One region of the Bradyrhizobium brasilense genome, then DNA from elsewhere that is predicted to be linked to it. Evidence: predicted binding sites of a transcription regulator. Region 1 holds the regulator's gene; each other region holds the start of a gene.
The links. The regulator LexA, encoded in region 1, represses DNA repair genes until DNA is damaged. The targets are predictions, from matches to a motif close to TGTTCNNNNTGTGTTCNG.
Positions count from the first base shown of each region.

Region 1 (3,809 bases):
CCGGATCGACGACGCGGCGTTCTTCGAAAGCCTGCGCCAAACGCTCGGCATCGACATCACGGACGCCCAGTTCCTCGAAGGCTGGAATGCGATCTTCACCGGCGAGATGCCGGGCATCGCCCCGCTGCTCGCGGCGGCCGCCAAGCGGATGCCGCTTTACGCCTTCTCCAACACCAATCCGGCCCATGTCGCGCATTTCTCGGTCAGCCATGCCGAGCTGCTCAGCCATTTCCGCAACGTCTTCCTGTCCTCGAGCATCGGCTTCCGCAAACCCGACGCCGAGGCCTATGATCATGTGGTAAAAGCCATCGGCGTGCCGGCGTCGCGGATCCTGTTCTTCGACGACCTGGCCGCCAATATCGAAGGTGCGCGGGCGCGCGGCCTTCATGCTATCCACGTGACGTCGACGGATGACGTGGCAAGGGCTTTGACCGCACTTGGAATTTGAACATTAGGAATTGAGGAGCTCTGAGCGTGGCCCTGATGCCGGTTGCCGATGCCCTGTCCGCCGTCCTCGCCGGCGCCGAACCGCTGCCGGAGGAGATGATCGCGCTCGATGCCGCCTACCACCGCACGCTTGCGCACGACCTCGCGGCGCTCCGCACCCAGCCGCCGCAGCCGATGTCGGCGATGGACGGCTATGCGGTGCGCGCCGCCGATGCGGCTGATCTAAAGGCCCGGCTCAAGGTGATCGGCGAAGTCGCCGCCGGCCGGCCGTTCGAGCGGACGGTCGGCGCCGGCGAGGCGGTGCGGATCTTCACCGGCGGCGTGATCCCCAATGGCGCCGACGCCGTGATCATCCAGGAAGACACCGCCGTCGACGGCGACCACATCACGATCTCGGAGGCCGCCAGCGTCGGGCGGCACATCCGCCAGGCCGGGGTCGACTTCCGTGCGGGCGAGGTGCTGCTCGCCGGCGGCAGCCGCCTGTCCGACCGCGCGCTGTCGCTGGCGGCCGCCATGAACTATCCGGAACTTGCGGTGCGCCGCCGCCCGAAGGTCGCGGTGCTGGCGACCGGCGACGAGCTGGTGATGCCGGGCTCGCAGCCCGGCCCCGGCCAGATCGTCTATTCCAACGGCTACGCGCTGCGGGCGCTGGCGCACGCCGAGGGCGCCGAGACCGTCGACCTCGGCGTTGCCGCCGACACGGTGGAGGCGACCACGGCGGGCATCCGCCGGGCGCGCGAGGCCGGTGCCGATGTCCTGATCACGACAGGCGGCGCCTCGGTCGGCGACCACGATCTCGTCAAGCGGTCGCTGGAAGCCGAGGGCGTCGACATGACGTTCTGGCGGATTGCGATGCGGCCCGGCAAGCCGATGATGCATGGCCGGCTCGGCGCGATGCGGGTGATCGGCCTGCCCGGCAATCCGGTGTCGTCCTATGTCTGCGCCTTCCTGTTCCTGGTGCCGTTGATTCGGGCGCTGAGCGGCCGGAAAGTGATTCATCATCGCCGTGCTAGCGCCCTGCTCGGCCGCGACCTCGCCGCCAACGACCAGCGCGAGGACTATCTGCGTGCGCGCCTCGAAGCGCGCGAGGACGGCACGCTGATCGCAACACCGGTGACGCAGCAGGACTCGTCGCTGCTCGGGAATCTCGCTGCGGCACGGGCACTTCTCGTGCGCCCGCCGTTCGCGGCGGCGGCCGTCAAAGGCAGCGAATGCGAGATCCTGACACTGCCCGAATAGGGTTTTCGCGCCCCGCCGATTGTGCGTTGCCCGACACGTTCACCGGAAATTAAGTGGTTGCGGAACACATATCGAACATATAGTGTCCGTTCATGATTTGTTTCGAGTACTGGTGCCTACATTCGGGAAGCCGCGTGGAAGCAGGTGCATTGAGCACATGCTCCTGAGGTCAGGCCCGGCCTGCAGGCCCCACCAGAAGAGTCTCGGAATCGAACGACGCTATCAACCGGGGGAATACTCGAGATGCTCACGCGCAAACAGTACGAACTACTGCGTTTCATCAATGAACGTCTGAAAGAGGCCGGCGTACCGCCCTCCTTCGACGAGATGAAGGATGCGCTCGACCTGCGCTCGAAGTCCGGTATCCACCGCCTGATCACTGCGCTGGAGGAGCGCGGCTTCATCCGCCGCCTGCCGAACCGCGCCCGCGCCATCGAGGTCATCAAGCTGCCCGAACTCTCGGCCGGCGGCGGCAACGGTCGCCGCGGCTTCACGCCCAGCGTCATCGAAGGCACCCTCGGCCGGCGCGCCAGCACGCCGCCGATTGCCGAGGACGACGGCAACCGTCCGGTCGCGGTCCCCGTGATGGGCCGGATCGCCGCCGGTACGCCGATCGAGGCGCTGCAGACCCGCAGCCACACCATCAGCGTGCCGCCCGACATGCTCGGCGCCGGCGAGCACTACGCGCTCGAGGTGCGCGGCGACTCGATGGTCGATGCCGGCATCCTCGACGGCGACATGGCGCTGATCCAGCGCAACGACGTCGCCAATACCGGCGACATCGTGGTGGCGCTGATCGACGAGGAGGAAGCCACCCTGAAGCGCTTCCGCCGCCGCGGCGCATCGATCGCGCTCGAGCCGGCCAACACCGCCTATGAAGTGCGCATCCTGCCGCCGAACCGGGTCCGCATCCAGGGCAAGCTGATCGGCCTTTATCGCAAATACTGAATTGCAAATACTTGCGGCGGCCGGGAACGAGCAACACGTCGGATCGTTCCTTGCATGATAGTGTAGCGTACGGCTTGCCCGATGCGCTCCGATACCTCTCCGCAGCGTCGCGTGTTTGTGATCGGAGCGATCTCGGACCAGTCGTACAATCGCCCAGAAACGAGCAGACGCTCGTTCGCTATCGTCCACTCTGGTAGAGGCCCTAATGCCTCAAGGAGAGGCACGGGTCGCTACCTCGAAATGAGGAGCCATCCGATGTGTGACTATAGTCTGCACGCCGTGGCATCGCGCCCCGCCATTGTCGGAGAGACGCTGATCACGACGACGTTCCGCGGCACGTCGACCCGCGGCTTTGCTTCGGAGAATGACCCCACTGTCGCGGTCTGCATGCTGCCGGGCACCGAGCTCGCTTTCGCCGAGAACGTTCGCTACGACAGCCGCTGGATCTGGACCAAGACGCTGAACTATCGCGTCGGCGTGTTCAACGAAGTCGAGCCCGACGTGCCTGATCGGCATCATGACGCGGTCGAATTCCCCGACGGCAGCCATGTGCTGGTGACCCAGCTGGTCGAGGGACAGCGCGTTAGCGTGCTGCAATTGCCGGCGCTGCATCCGCCGGTCGAGCAGAAGCCGAAGGTTGTGGAGCGGCGGCCCTCCGCATTCGCAACGCTGTTTTTGGGTTGAGCGCATCGTCGCCGCGGAATGAGCTATTCGGCGGCGGATGACCTAAGCAATTTCGGGCGACCCCGGACTCCCGCTTCCGGGGCGCAGAAGGAGATTTGCGTCGGCCGGCACCTTGGCGCATCATCGGGCACGGAGGACGTGCGCGGTGGTCGATAAGGTCACATGGCAAAAGGCTGGACGCGTCACGGAACCGGGCCGCTACATGTTCCGGTTCGGTTGGCTGACGGTAACGGCCGACGACCTGAAAGTCTGGGAGCAATTTCCCGAGGCTTCCTTCACTCTCGTCAAGAAGCCCGACGCCGGCCCCGATTCCGACGAATACCATCTCGGCCTGTTCGAGCTGCCGAGCGCGCCCTCGCCGGACCACGGCTAATCATCGCCCTGCAGATCGGTCTCGGCCGGCGTCGCATCCACCGCGGGCCGCGGCGCGGCGGCAGGCGCGCGCAGCGTCGTCTCGCTCTCGCCGTCGCCGGGAACCGCCGGCGACCACG
Region 1 covers NZ_CP121669.1:4,525,050-4,528,858, reverse strand. The annotation lists gene QA635_RS21270 (HAD family hydrolase) at 1-448, shown strand, start outside; gene QA635_RS21265 (molybdopterin molybdotransferase MoeA) at 475-1,686, shown strand; gene lexA (transcriptional repressor LexA) at 1,930-2,634, shown strand; gene QA635_RS21255 (hypothetical protein) at 2,890-3,318, shown strand; gene QA635_RS21250 (hypothetical protein) at 3,464-3,691, shown strand; gene QA635_RS21245 (ComEC/Rec2 family competence protein) at 3,688-3,809, opposite strand, start outside.

Region 2 (3,809 bases), 1.1 Mb from region 1:
ACCGAGATCAGGCTGAGGCACGCCACCGCCAGCCCCGTCAATCCGCCTCGACGATCGGCACGACGATTCGGGACATCCTCCGCGGATCGCCGTCGCCGTGCGGTGGCGAATTTCGGCTTGATCGTGCCGAGGAAGCTGACCAGACCGGACAGCCGCGCAGCCACCATGCGGTTCGCCTCTTGAAAGGCGCCGAATGCAGGCGCAGGGACGATCGGAGAGTGCGCCGAGGGGATGGCGGGAGCAGTAGCCGAACGGCCCGCGCCGGATGGCTGGCGGTCGTCGCGGTCCTCGCGCGTCATGCCGGGGAGCTCGAGATCAACGTCGTCCGGGCGGTCGATCGCGGTGTCCGCAACGTAATGGCGCGTGTCGGCCGCAGCGGCGTCCAATCGCTCCGTTTCCTGTCGATCGGGTCCTTGTTCGATGCGGGCGGCTTCAAGCGAGCGCCACAGCGAGAGCCCCGAATCGGTGATCTGCAGGCCCGCGTCGTTGATCGATGCCCATCCCGATTGGAAGACGTCGGCGTCGCCAAGCTCGGACGGCCGCTTCGACTGCGTGGCTTCATCGCCGGCCGCGATCATGCGCTTGACCTCGCGGCTGACCTCGTCGATCGCGATCCGTTGTCCGGGCCTTGCGGCCAGCACACTCAAGATCGCCAGATTGAACCTCATGCGGCGCCTCGCGATGCCCCATCAACCGGCCGTGCCACCGTTGCGCTCCCGTGCAGGCGACGTGCGAGCCTCAGCGGGGTCGAAGCGGATCAATCATGACGGCACGGACGTCGGTCGGTCAGGGAGTCAAGCAAGTGTACCGGCTCGCCAAGGGGCAAACAATCCGGCACCAGACCTACGACAGATGGATAAGTCGGCCCGCAAAGGGGACGCGTCGGGATCGCCTTCGCGGCGCGCCTCAGAGAAACTCGCGAAGCCTGGAGAGTTCGATCACATGCTCGGGTGAGAGCACGTCGGGGACGAGGGGAGGCTGCGACTTGGTCCGGATCTCGTAAAGATGTCGCGTCTTCTCGGGCTTGCCCATGAAATCCCGAATGCATTGGTCGAGCGTTCCATTGACGACCATATAGGGCGCGCGATCCTCTCGCCTCGAGTTGTTGAGCGAAGGCCATTTGTAAAGGTGGGCCGCAGCTTGGAAGTCCACCTGATGAGATTGGTCGGTCATCTCAAAATATCTACCCGAAAAAGCCCTGCGCGGCAAAGTCAGCCGGCTGATGAGTGAGCCGGTGCGGCAATACGTGCAAGCTGCGTGCGGCCGTCCATCGCAGAGGCCGCCGTCATGCATCTGGGACGATCCGCCGACGTGCCTCGCGTTTGATGCCTCGCAGCAACTCCCGCTTCGATCTCCCGCGGCCGAGATCGGGGCGATGGGCGGGCGAGGCCGGCTGAAGGAGAGCCGGCAGACTCCCTCGCGCGGCGCGCGCAGTGGCAGCGCGCGTTGACGAACCTGGCTCGTTCGCTGCGCCAGCGGCCGTGACGACGCGTGCTGGATTGACTCGATTCCATAATGTTCCTATTTTGTTCTATTGTCAATTTCCACGTCCGGAGACGGGCGGCTTCGGTCAGGTCAGGGATGAACGGGTCGAGATGGCAGCCGCAGCCACCATCCTTCATGCGGACCTGGATGCATTTTACGCATCGGTCGAACAGTTGCTCGAGCCGTCGCTGCGCGGCAAGCCGATCGCCGTCGGGGGCGGGGTTGTGCTGGCGGCGTCCTATGAGGCCAAGGCCTTCGGGGTGCATGGCGGCATGTCGGGGCGGGAAGCGCGCCAACTGTGCCCGCAACTCGTTTTCGTCGGCGGCCATTTCAGCGATTACCAGCGGTTGGGTGACGCGGCCATCAAGGTGATCGGCGACTTCACGCCGCTGGTCGAGCGAATTTCGATCGACGAGGCGTTTGCGGATGTTGCCGGCTGCACTCACCTGTTCGGAACGCCTGCCGAAATAGCCGCGTCGATCCGGTGGCGCGTACGCAGCGAGCTCGGCCTTCCGATCTCGGTCGGCGTCGCCCGCACCAAGCATCTGGCGAAGATCGCCTCGCAGGTCGCAAAGCCCGATGGACTTGTCGTCGTTGATCCCGACGCCGAGCTGAGCTTCCTTCACGAATTGCCGGTTGAGTTTATGTGGGGAGTAGGGCCGGTCACCAGGACGCGGTTGGATGCGATCGGCGTCGCGACGATCGGTCAGCTCGCCAAATTGTCGGAACGGTCGCTGATGCACTTGCTCGGTCCGGCAGCGGGCGAGAAACTCGCCGCGCTGGCCTGGAATCGCGATCCGAGACAGCTCAAGCCACACCGGCGCGCACGATCGGCGGGAGCACAATCGGCGCTTGGCCGAAAGCCTGCGATCGAGCAAGTCATTCGGCCCACGTTGCTTCATCTCGCCGACCGCGTCGCCACGCGGCTTCGGGCGAAGTCGCGGCCTGGACGAACCGTGACGGTGCGCGTCCGCTTCGCCGACCTGAAGTCGGTGACGCGCTCGATGACGCTCGATGCGCCGGTGTGCACGACCATCGTCTTGGCCCGGCTTGCCGAGAATCTGGTGCGCGCTGCTCTTGCAGACCATCCCGGCGAGAAGATCATCTCGCTGCTGGCGATCTCGGTGTCGCATCTCGAGGAGCATTGGGATCTTGCGCTGGAGCTTCCACTCGGACTGGCGGACGAAGCGCTTCGGCCTGGAAGTCCGACAGGGATGGCCCGCTGGGCGGCGGACCGTGCGATCGACAGGATCCGCGATCGCTTTGGCTGGGAGGCGATCGGATATGGTTCAGCCGCGCTGGAGGCGGTTCATTCGGTGCCCGACGCGTTTCGCAAGCTTGCCGAGAGAGATCTCTAGCGTTCGCCGGTTCACGTATCTGTCACTGCATTAAGAAAAGGCAATTTGGAATCGCGCGCTTGTGAGTGGCGACCCCGTACGGCCGGCCTATTTTGAGCCTGCGGAGGGACAGCCATGAAGTACAGCGCCGAACTGATCCAGACGATGCGCGATGCGTTGGATGCGGTCATGGCAAGCGTACCGGCGGATCAATCCGTGTTCGGTCTCAAGGCCGCTGTTGCGGAATGCATCCTGCGAGCCGCGGCTCACGGCCAGACCTCGTTCGACGGGTTCGTGACGTCGGCATCCGATCAGCTTCAGTCGATCATCTCGATGCTGACCTAGGCGATCGGGATGCGCGCGACCGTCGCGTTCGCCTTGCCGCGCGGTGCGCTGATGATGCAATCGCTCGGGCCGACGGTTCTCTCAGGGTAGCGATACGACCCGTAGATTGTTGGTTGTTCCCGCTTGTCCAAAGGGAATGCCGGCGACCACGACCAGCAGATCGCGGCTCGATGCAAACTGCTCTGCTTGCGCGAATGTAGTTGCGCGCTCGACCATCTCCTCATAGCTCTGAACGTCGTCGGAAAGCACGCTGTGAGCGCCCCAAAGCAGGCACAGGCGGCGGGACACTTCGCGGCTTGGGGTGATGGCGAGGATCGGGCGGCTCGGCCGCTTGCGCGCGACGCGTGCGGCCGTGGTGCCGCTCGATGTATAGGCCACAATGGCTGCGGCGTGAACGACGGAGGCGAGATCGGCCGCTGCCGTGGCCACGGCATGCGGTGGCGTTTGCTCTTCGCCGGGCTGGGTCGCCTCGACGATCGAGCGGTACATCTTGTGTTGTTCGGTGCTGCGGATGATGCGGTCCATCATCTCGACCGCCTCGCGCGGATATCGGCCTGTCGCGGACTCCGCCGACAGCATCACTGCGTCTGCGCCGTCATAGATGGCGGTCGCAACATCGGAGACTTCCGCACGCGTCGGCGT
Region 2 covers NZ_CP121669.1:5,613,098-5,616,906, reverse strand. The annotation lists gene QA635_RS26540 (hypothetical protein) at 1-668, opposite strand, end outside; gene QA635_RS26535 (hypothetical protein) at 907-1,293, opposite strand; gene dinB (DNA polymerase IV) at 1,596-2,843, shown strand; gene QA635_RS26525 (hypothetical protein) at 2,958-3,167, shown strand; gene pyk (pyruvate kinase) at 3,249-3,809, opposite strand, start outside.
Region 2: the regulator LexA is predicted to act here: its motif matches at 1,517-1,534, upstream of dinB (DNA polymerase IV).

Region 3 (3,809 bases), 2.2 Mb from region 1:
ACGCCAAGATCGGGGCGTCGACGATCCAAAGCCGCGCCACCGCCGGCGTTGCGGGCGCGACCTTCATCTTCTGCCTGCCGGGCTCGCCCGGCGCCTGCCGCGATGGCTGGGACGGCATTTTGGCCGCGCAGCTCGACTACCGCACGCGCCCCTGCAATTTCGTCGAGATCATGCCGCGGCTGGATGAACATCTGCGCCGCCCAAAGGCGAAAGGCGCGAGCGCTTAGCCGCTGCTTTTTTGTCATCCCGACGCGCAATTGCGCATCTGAGGGCGTGTGAACCACGAACCCGAATCTTGAGGGTGAGCTTCCGTAGCCCGGATGGAGCGAAGCGAAATCCGGGGCAGTCTCTTCCCCGGCGGCACCGTTCCCAAATTGCGCTTCGCTCCATCGGCTACGCAGTCCAGACGTCTCGGGCTGCGGCTTCACAACTCCAGCTCCCAGGTCTCGCCGACCAGGTCGACGCCAAAACTGTGATGCTTCTCTTCCTTGACCCGCTGGAAGCCGGCGCGGGCGTAGATGCCGCGCGCGGCGACCAGGATGCTCTGGGTCCACAGCGTCATCTTCGTGTAGCCCTTCTCGCGCGCGGCGCGGATGCATTGCTCCACCAGGGCGCGGCCGACGCCGAGCCCGCGCGCCTTTTCTTCCACCAGCAGCAGCCGCAGCTTGGCGACCCCGTCGCCGCCGTCGACCAGGAAGACCGAGCCGACCGGCTCGCCGTCGACCTCAGCGATCCAGCAATGCTCCCGGGCCGGATCGAACGATCGCAGAAACTGCGCGCAGATCTCGGCCACCAACGCCTCGTAGCTGATGTCCCAGCCATATTCCTCCGCGTAGGCTTGTCCCTGCCGCGAGACGACCCAGCCCATGTCGCCGACGCGATGGCTGCGCAGCAGGAAGCCGACCGGCTTCTCGGCCGGTGGCTCCAGCGATTGCTCGATCGTGCCCATGGCGCGCACCACCGCGGCGCGACGGTCGCCGTCTATCTGCTTCAATAGCGCCTCGACCTCGCTGCGCGAGCGGCGGTCGAGGTCGGCGGCTGCGGTGCGGCCCTTGGCGGTGAGGGCCACCTCGTTGACGCGTTTGTCGGCCTTCGACGGCTTGCGCGTCACGATCTGGCGCCTTTGCAGCGCCGCCAGCGTGCGGCTGACGAAGCCGGCATCGAGGTCGAGATCGCGCACCAGGTCGGTTGCGGTGCAATTTTCGCGGTGCGCGAGCTCGTAGATGATCCGCGCTTCCTGCAGCGTGAATGTCGAGTGCAGCAGCTTCGGCTCGATGATGCCGAGCTTGCGGGTATAGAACCGGCTGAAGCCGCGGATCGCGGCGACCTGGCTCTCGAGCGTGGTGTCATAGGAATTTGATTTCATCAAATATATTATTTGACGGAATCAAATAATCCGCAAGCGCTTTAATCAGGCCACCATGATCCGGCTGCGCAGCATGGTGCGGGAGGAACGGCCGAGCCGGCGCAGCAGGCGCGCCTCGGAGCGGCGGGCGTCGGGCCGGTAGCCGCCGATCCGCTCGTAATGCTCGCGCGCGATCAAAAGGCCCTGTTCGGCCGAGGGCCCGGTGATCATCCGGGCAACGAATTTGAGGCCGTCGCGCAGGCCCGGATCGGTGTAGGGTGCGCGGGCGTAGCGGAAGATGCCGGCGCGGTCCTTGCCGCTCGCCGCCACCATCTGGATGAACTGGGTGGTTTCCTCGATCCAGCCGGCATCGAGCACCGCGCCCGGATGCAGGAACATCAGCCAGGGCGACCGCGCCTGCCGCGCGCCTGCCGCAAGCGCGGCGGCGCGCGTGCCCTCGAAGCGCAGGAAGCGGCAGCCGGCGACGTCGGCGACGCGCTCCATCACATCGCTGTTGCCGCGGTCGACCAGCAGCACTTCGCGGATGACGCCCGCGGCCGCGCCCGGCACCAGCGCCGCCAATGTTGCGACCGCGGTGCGCTCGACGCCGTCGGTTGGAATGATCACGCTCAGCATGATTTTGAGGCTTCGATGGCTCAAACGGTGGAGAAACTCCGGCCGTGTTATCACCTTGTCATATTCAAAGCAGCCTGTTCGCCTGCAGAATTTTGTAGCAAGGTTTTGTGGAATTTCTCCGTTCATGTTCTTGATTTGTTCTCGTGCTGTGTTAGCTTCAAAGCATGAGCCGAGCATCCTCTCATGCCCTCAAGCACCCGCCGGTAACGGCGCCCTCCGATAACCCGGCGGGTGCACCTTCCCCTTTTCCCGAGCTTGCGGTCGCGATCGAGCGCGAGCGGCGGCGCGGCCGCGGCGCGCAGTCCAACGCCAGCGGCCGCTACGAGGCCGAGGCGCGCGTTGCCTTCGACGACGGCTGGCAGAGCCTCGAGGACCTGCCGCCATTTGCGACCAGCGTGGCGCTCGACACCTCGCGCAAGGTGATCACCCGCAACGACTCGCCCGACATCGGCTTCGACCGTTCGATCAATCCCTATCGTGGCTGTGAGCATGGCTGCGTCTATTGCTTCGCGCGGCCGACCCACGCCTATCTCGGCCTGTCGCCGGGGCTGGACTTCGAATCGAAGCTGTTCGCCAAGCCGGACGCACCCGCGCTGCTCGAGAAGGAGCTGGCGGCTCCGGACTACGAGGCGCGGATGATCGCGATCGGCACCAACACCGATCCCTATCAACCGATCGAGCGCGACCGGAAGATCATGCGCGGCATCCTCGAGGTGCTGGAGCGCGCCGGCCATCCGGTCGGCATCGTCACCAAGTCAGCGCTGGTCACCCGCGACATCGACATCCTGGCACGTATGGCCAAGCGCAATCTCGCCAAGGTCGCGCTCTCGGTGACGACGCTCGACCCGAAACTCGCCCGCACCATGGAGCCGCGCGCCTCGACCCCGCCGAAGCGGCTCGAGGCGATCAAGCGGCTCGCCGATGCCGGCATCCCGACCACGGTGATGGTCGCACCTGTGATCCCGGCGCTGAACGACTCCGAGATCGAGCGCATCCTCCCTGCCGCCGCACATGCCGGCGCCAGGGAGGCGAGCTACGTGCTGCTGCGCCTGCCGCTCGAGGTGCGCGATCTGTTCCGCGAATGGCTGATGGCGAACTATCCCGACCGGTACCGTCACGTCTTCACGCTGATCCGCGACATGCGTGGCGGCCGCGACTACGACTCGCAATGGGGCACCAGGATGAAGGGCACCGGCCCGATGGCCTGGATGATCGGTCGCCGCTTCGAGATCGCCTGCGAAAAGCTCGGCCTCAACAAGAGGCGGACCAAGCTGACCACCGATCACTTCGCCAAGCCGAAGCGTAACGGGCAGCAACTCAGTCTATTCTAGGCGGACCCGTAGCCCGGATGGAGCGCAGCGAAATCCGGGTCTGTTCGACCCGTGGCCGAAGATTTCCCGGATTGCGCTTCGCTCCATCCGAGCTACGAAGACGTCAAACAGTGAGTGCAAACATGAGTAACACCCCGACCGCACGCTTCACCGTCCTCACGCTCGGCGTCAGCGACATGCGCGCCAGCATCGGCTTTTATGAATCGCTTGGCTTCACCAGGAAGATGCGCGCGACCGGCGAGGAGGTCGCCTTCTTCGAGACCGGCGGCACCGTGCTCGGCCTGTTCCCGTGGCATCTGCTCGCCGCCGATGCCGGGCTGCCGGATCAGCCACGGCCGTCAGCGTTCCGCGGCGTCGCGATCGCCTGGAACTGCAACGACGACGCCGAGGTCGATCGTGTGATGGCGTTCGCGCTGTCGAAAGGCGCCAGGCTGCTGAAACCCGCGCAGCCGACCAGCTATGGCGGCTATTGCGGTTATTTCGGCGATCCCGACGGC
Region 3 covers NZ_CP121669.1:2,297,233-2,301,041, forward strand. The annotation lists gene moaB (molybdenum cofactor biosynthesis protein B) at 1-227, shown strand, start outside; gene QA635_RS10595 (bifunctional helix-turn-helix transcriptional regulator/GNAT family N-acetyltransferase) at 425-1,366, opposite strand; gene QA635_RS10600 (glycosyltransferase) at 1,412-1,981, opposite strand; gene QA635_RS10605 (PA0069 family radical SAM protein) at 2,146-3,312, shown strand; gene QA635_RS10610 (VOC family protein) at 3,435-3,809, shown strand, end outside.
Region 3: the regulator LexA is predicted to act here: its motif matches at 2,107-2,124, upstream of QA635_RS10605 (PA0069 family radical SAM protein).

Region 4 (3,809 bases), 3.5 Mb from region 1:
CGATCGTCGAGTTCAGCGCGAGCAGCGTGGTCTGCCGCGCGATCTGTGCGATCAGATTGACGACGTTGCCGATCGCGGCCGAGGATTCGCGCAGGCGATCGACATTGGCGGTGGCCTCGCGCGCCGCGGCCGCGGCGTCGTCGGCGAGCTGGCTCGCGCTGCGCACCTGTGCCCCGATGCCCTCGGCGGAGTGGGTGAAGCGGTCGGCGGCTTGCGAGAACGTCGTCGCGGTGCTCTGTGCATCGCTGCTGCGGCCGGTCAGCGCGTCGGTGCGGGCGCGGATGGTCGCGAGCTTGGCTGCCGTCGCCTCGGCGCCGTCGGCGACCGAGCTCGCGGCGCGCTCGAGCTGGCGGATCATCGCGCCGAGCTCGAGTTCCAGCAATTCCAGGATCTCCTTGGACGAATCCTTGGCCGAATCAGTCTCGGCCGAGACCTCAGGGGCTGCGGCCGCGGTTGGAACCTGCGGCGCGACGGCCGGCGCAGCCGGCTCCGGCACTTGCTTTCGAAACAAACCGAACGCCATGTGGGCTCTTTGGGGGCTGTGGAAAGTTGCGGCGGGACGGGGCGATCCTCGCACCCGGGCATGAAGTCATGGTTAACAAGTGCCTCATATTCCGGCTTGCGGTAGTATTCCTCCGCCGGAGGGCCCCGCCGATCCTTTGATTTTGACCGTGAGGGGCCTATAAGGCCGCGTTTTCCATCCCTGTTCAGACCCTAAGCTCCGAAGAGACGTCGCATGGCCGGCCATTCCCAATTCAAGAACATCATGCACCGCAAGGGCCGGCAGGATGCCCAGAAGTCGAAGCTTTTCGGCAAGCTGGCCCGCGAAATCACCGTGGCGGCCAAGCTCGGCACCCCGGACCCGGCGATGAATCCGCGGCTGCGCGCCGCCGTGGTCGCGGCCCGCGCCGAGAACATGCCCAAGGACAATATCGACCGCGCCATCAAGAAGGCCGCGGGCAATGAGGGCGAGAATTATGACGAGATCCGCTACGAGGGCTATGGCCCCGGCGGCGTCGCCGTCATCGTCGAGGCGCTGACCGACAACCGCAACCGCGCCGCTTCCGATATCCGCTCCTTCTTCACCAAGTCGGGCGGCAATCTCGGCGAAACCGGCTCGGTCGCCTTCATGTTCGACCGCACCGGCATCATCGAATACGACGCCAAGGTCGCCTCCGACGACGCCATGCTGGACGCCGCGATCGAGGCCGGTGCCGACGACGTGGTCTCCAGCGTGGGCGGCCACGAGGTCTACGCCTCGCAGGACACCTTCCGCGAAGTCGCAAAAGCGCTGGAAGCGAAGTTCGGCGAGCCGCGTAAGGCGGCGCTGACCTGGAAACCGCAGAACACCGTCGCGGTCGACGACGAGACCGGCGAAAAGCTGCTGAAGCTGATGGACCTGCTCAACGAGCACGACGACGTCCAGAACGTGTTCGCCAATTTCGAGGTGTCCGACGCTCTGATCGCGAAGATGGGCGGGTAGTTTGCTTTGTCATTGCCGGGCTTGACCCGGCAATCCATCGAAAGCAAAGGCTTCTCTGATCGATGGATGCGCGGGTCAAGCCCGCGCATGACGATTGCGGGTGTTGTGCTTTCCCCGGGTATGAGGCTCCGTTTGTGTTTCGTTCTCCCGGCGCAGGCGGTATCACTAGCCCATGACATCCCAGCCGATTCGCTCTCCCGTCCGCATCATCGGTATCGATCCGGGTCTCCGCCGCACCGGCTGGGGGGTGATCGAGACCGAAGGCAATCGTCTCGTCTATATCGCCTGCGGTTCGGTCGAACCGCCGGACGATCTGCCGCTGGCGAACCGGCTGCTCGCGATCCATGAGGGGCTCGCCGCCGTGCTCGCCGACCACCGACCGGTGGAGGCGGCGGTCGAGCAGACCTTCGTCAACAAGGACGGCGTGGCTACGCTGAAGCTCGGCCAGGCGCGCGGCGTCGCCATGCTGGCGCCAGCAATGTTCGGTATCTCGGTCGCCGAATACGCGCCCAACCAGGTCAAGAAGACCGTGGTCGGCGCCGGACATGCCGAGAAGAACCAGATCCAGGTGATGCTGAAGATCCTGCTGCCGAAGGCCGAGCCGCCGTCCGCCGATGCCGCGGACGCGCTCGCGGTCGCGATCACCCACGCCCATCATCGCCAGAGCACCGCGCTGCGGCTCAGGGTGGCGAACCTATGATCGGCAAGCTGAAGGGCCTGATCGATTCCTATGGCGAGGATTACGTGATCCTCGACGTCGGCGGCGTCGGCTATCAGGTGCACTGCGCGAGCCGCACGTTGCAGGCGTTGCCGTCGCCGGGCGGTGCCGCCGTGCTCTCGATCGAGACCTATGTCCGCGAGGACCAGATCAAACTGTTCGGCTTCCGCAGCGATCACGAGCGCGAATGGTTTCGCCTGCTGCAGACCGTGCAGGGGGTCGGCGCCAAGGTCGCGCTCGCGGTGCTCGGCACGCTGCCGCCGACCGATCTCGCCAATGCCATCGCGCTGCGCGACAAGGCGGCGGTGGCGCGGACGCCGGGGGTCGGGCCCAAGGTCGCCGAGCGCATCGTCAGCGAATTAAAGGACAAGGCGCCGGGCTTTGCCGATGTTGATCCCGCGGTGGTGCAACTGTCAGGCGCGATCGACAACAACCGCGCGCCGCGTCCGGTCACCGACGCGATTTCGGCGCTGGTCAATCTCGGCTACGGCCAGCCGCAGGCCGCCGCCGCCATCGCCGCCGCCTCGCGCAGCGCCGGTGAGAAGGCCGAGACCGCGCAGCTGATCCGGCTGGGGTTGAAGGAACTGTCGAAGTGATCAGTGGATTGGAGCGCCTCTGTCCTTCACCTCGCCCCGCTTGCGGGGAGAGGTCGGATCGCATCGCAGATGCGATCCGGGTGAGGGGGTACAGGTCTCGACACACAGTGCGCTCGCGGAAGGAGCCCCTCACCCCAACCCTCTCCCCGCAAGAGCGCGGAGAGGGAGAACAATCTCATGTTAGTCTCGTATCATGAATACGCCCTCGCGCATGGTCTCGCCCGAACGCCGCTCCGACGATGTTGGTGACACCGCGCTGCGGCCGCAGTCGCTGACGGAGTTCGTCGGCCAGGCCCAGGCGCGCAAGAATCTCTCGATCTTCATCGAGGCTGCGAAGAAGCGCGGCGAGGCGCTCGATCACGTGCTGTTCGTCGGTCCCCCCGGCCTCGGCAAGACCACGCTGGCGCAGATCGTCGCGCGCGAGCTCGGCGTCGGCTTTCGTGCCACCTCCGGCCCTGTCATTGCGAAGGCCGGCGATCTCGCGGCGCTGCTCACCAATCTCGAAGAGCGCGACGTGCTGTTCATCGACGAGATCCATCGCCTCAGCCCGGCAGTCGAGGAGGTGCTCTATCCCGCGATGGAGGACTTTCAGCTCGACCTGATCATCGGCGAAGGTCCCGCGGCGCGTTCGGTGAAAATCGAATTGTCGAAATTCACACTGGTCGGCGCGACGACCCGTGCGGGGCTGCTCACCAATCCCTTGCGCGACCGCTTCGGCATTCCGATCCGGCTCAATTTCTACACCGAGGAAGAGCTCGAGAAGATCGTCACCCGCGGCGCCCGCGTGCTCAATATTGGCATGAGTCCTGATGGCGCAAATGAGATCGCGCGCCGCGCCCGCGGCACGCCGCGCATCGCCGGCCGCCTGCTGCGCCGGGTGCGCGACTTTGCCTCCGCAGCGGACGCCGATTCCGTCGACCGCGGCATCGCTGACCGGGCGTTGAGCGCGCTCGAGGTGGACAGCGTCGGGTTAGACGCGATGGACCGGCGCTATCTCACCACCATCGCGTTG
Region 4 covers NZ_CP121669.1:8,074,767-8,078,575, reverse strand. The annotation lists gene QA635_RS37340 (methyl-accepting chemotaxis protein) at 1-523, opposite strand, end outside; gene QA635_RS37335 (YebC/PmpR family DNA-binding transcriptional regulator) at 737-1,483, shown strand; gene ruvC (crossover junction endodeoxyribonuclease RuvC) at 1,656-2,183, shown strand; gene ruvA (Holliday junction branch migration protein RuvA) at 2,180-2,797, shown strand; gene ruvB (Holliday junction branch migration DNA helicase RuvB) at 2,991-3,809, shown strand, end outside.
Region 4: the regulator LexA is predicted to act here: its motif matches at 1,613-1,630, upstream of ruvC (crossover junction endodeoxyribonuclease RuvC).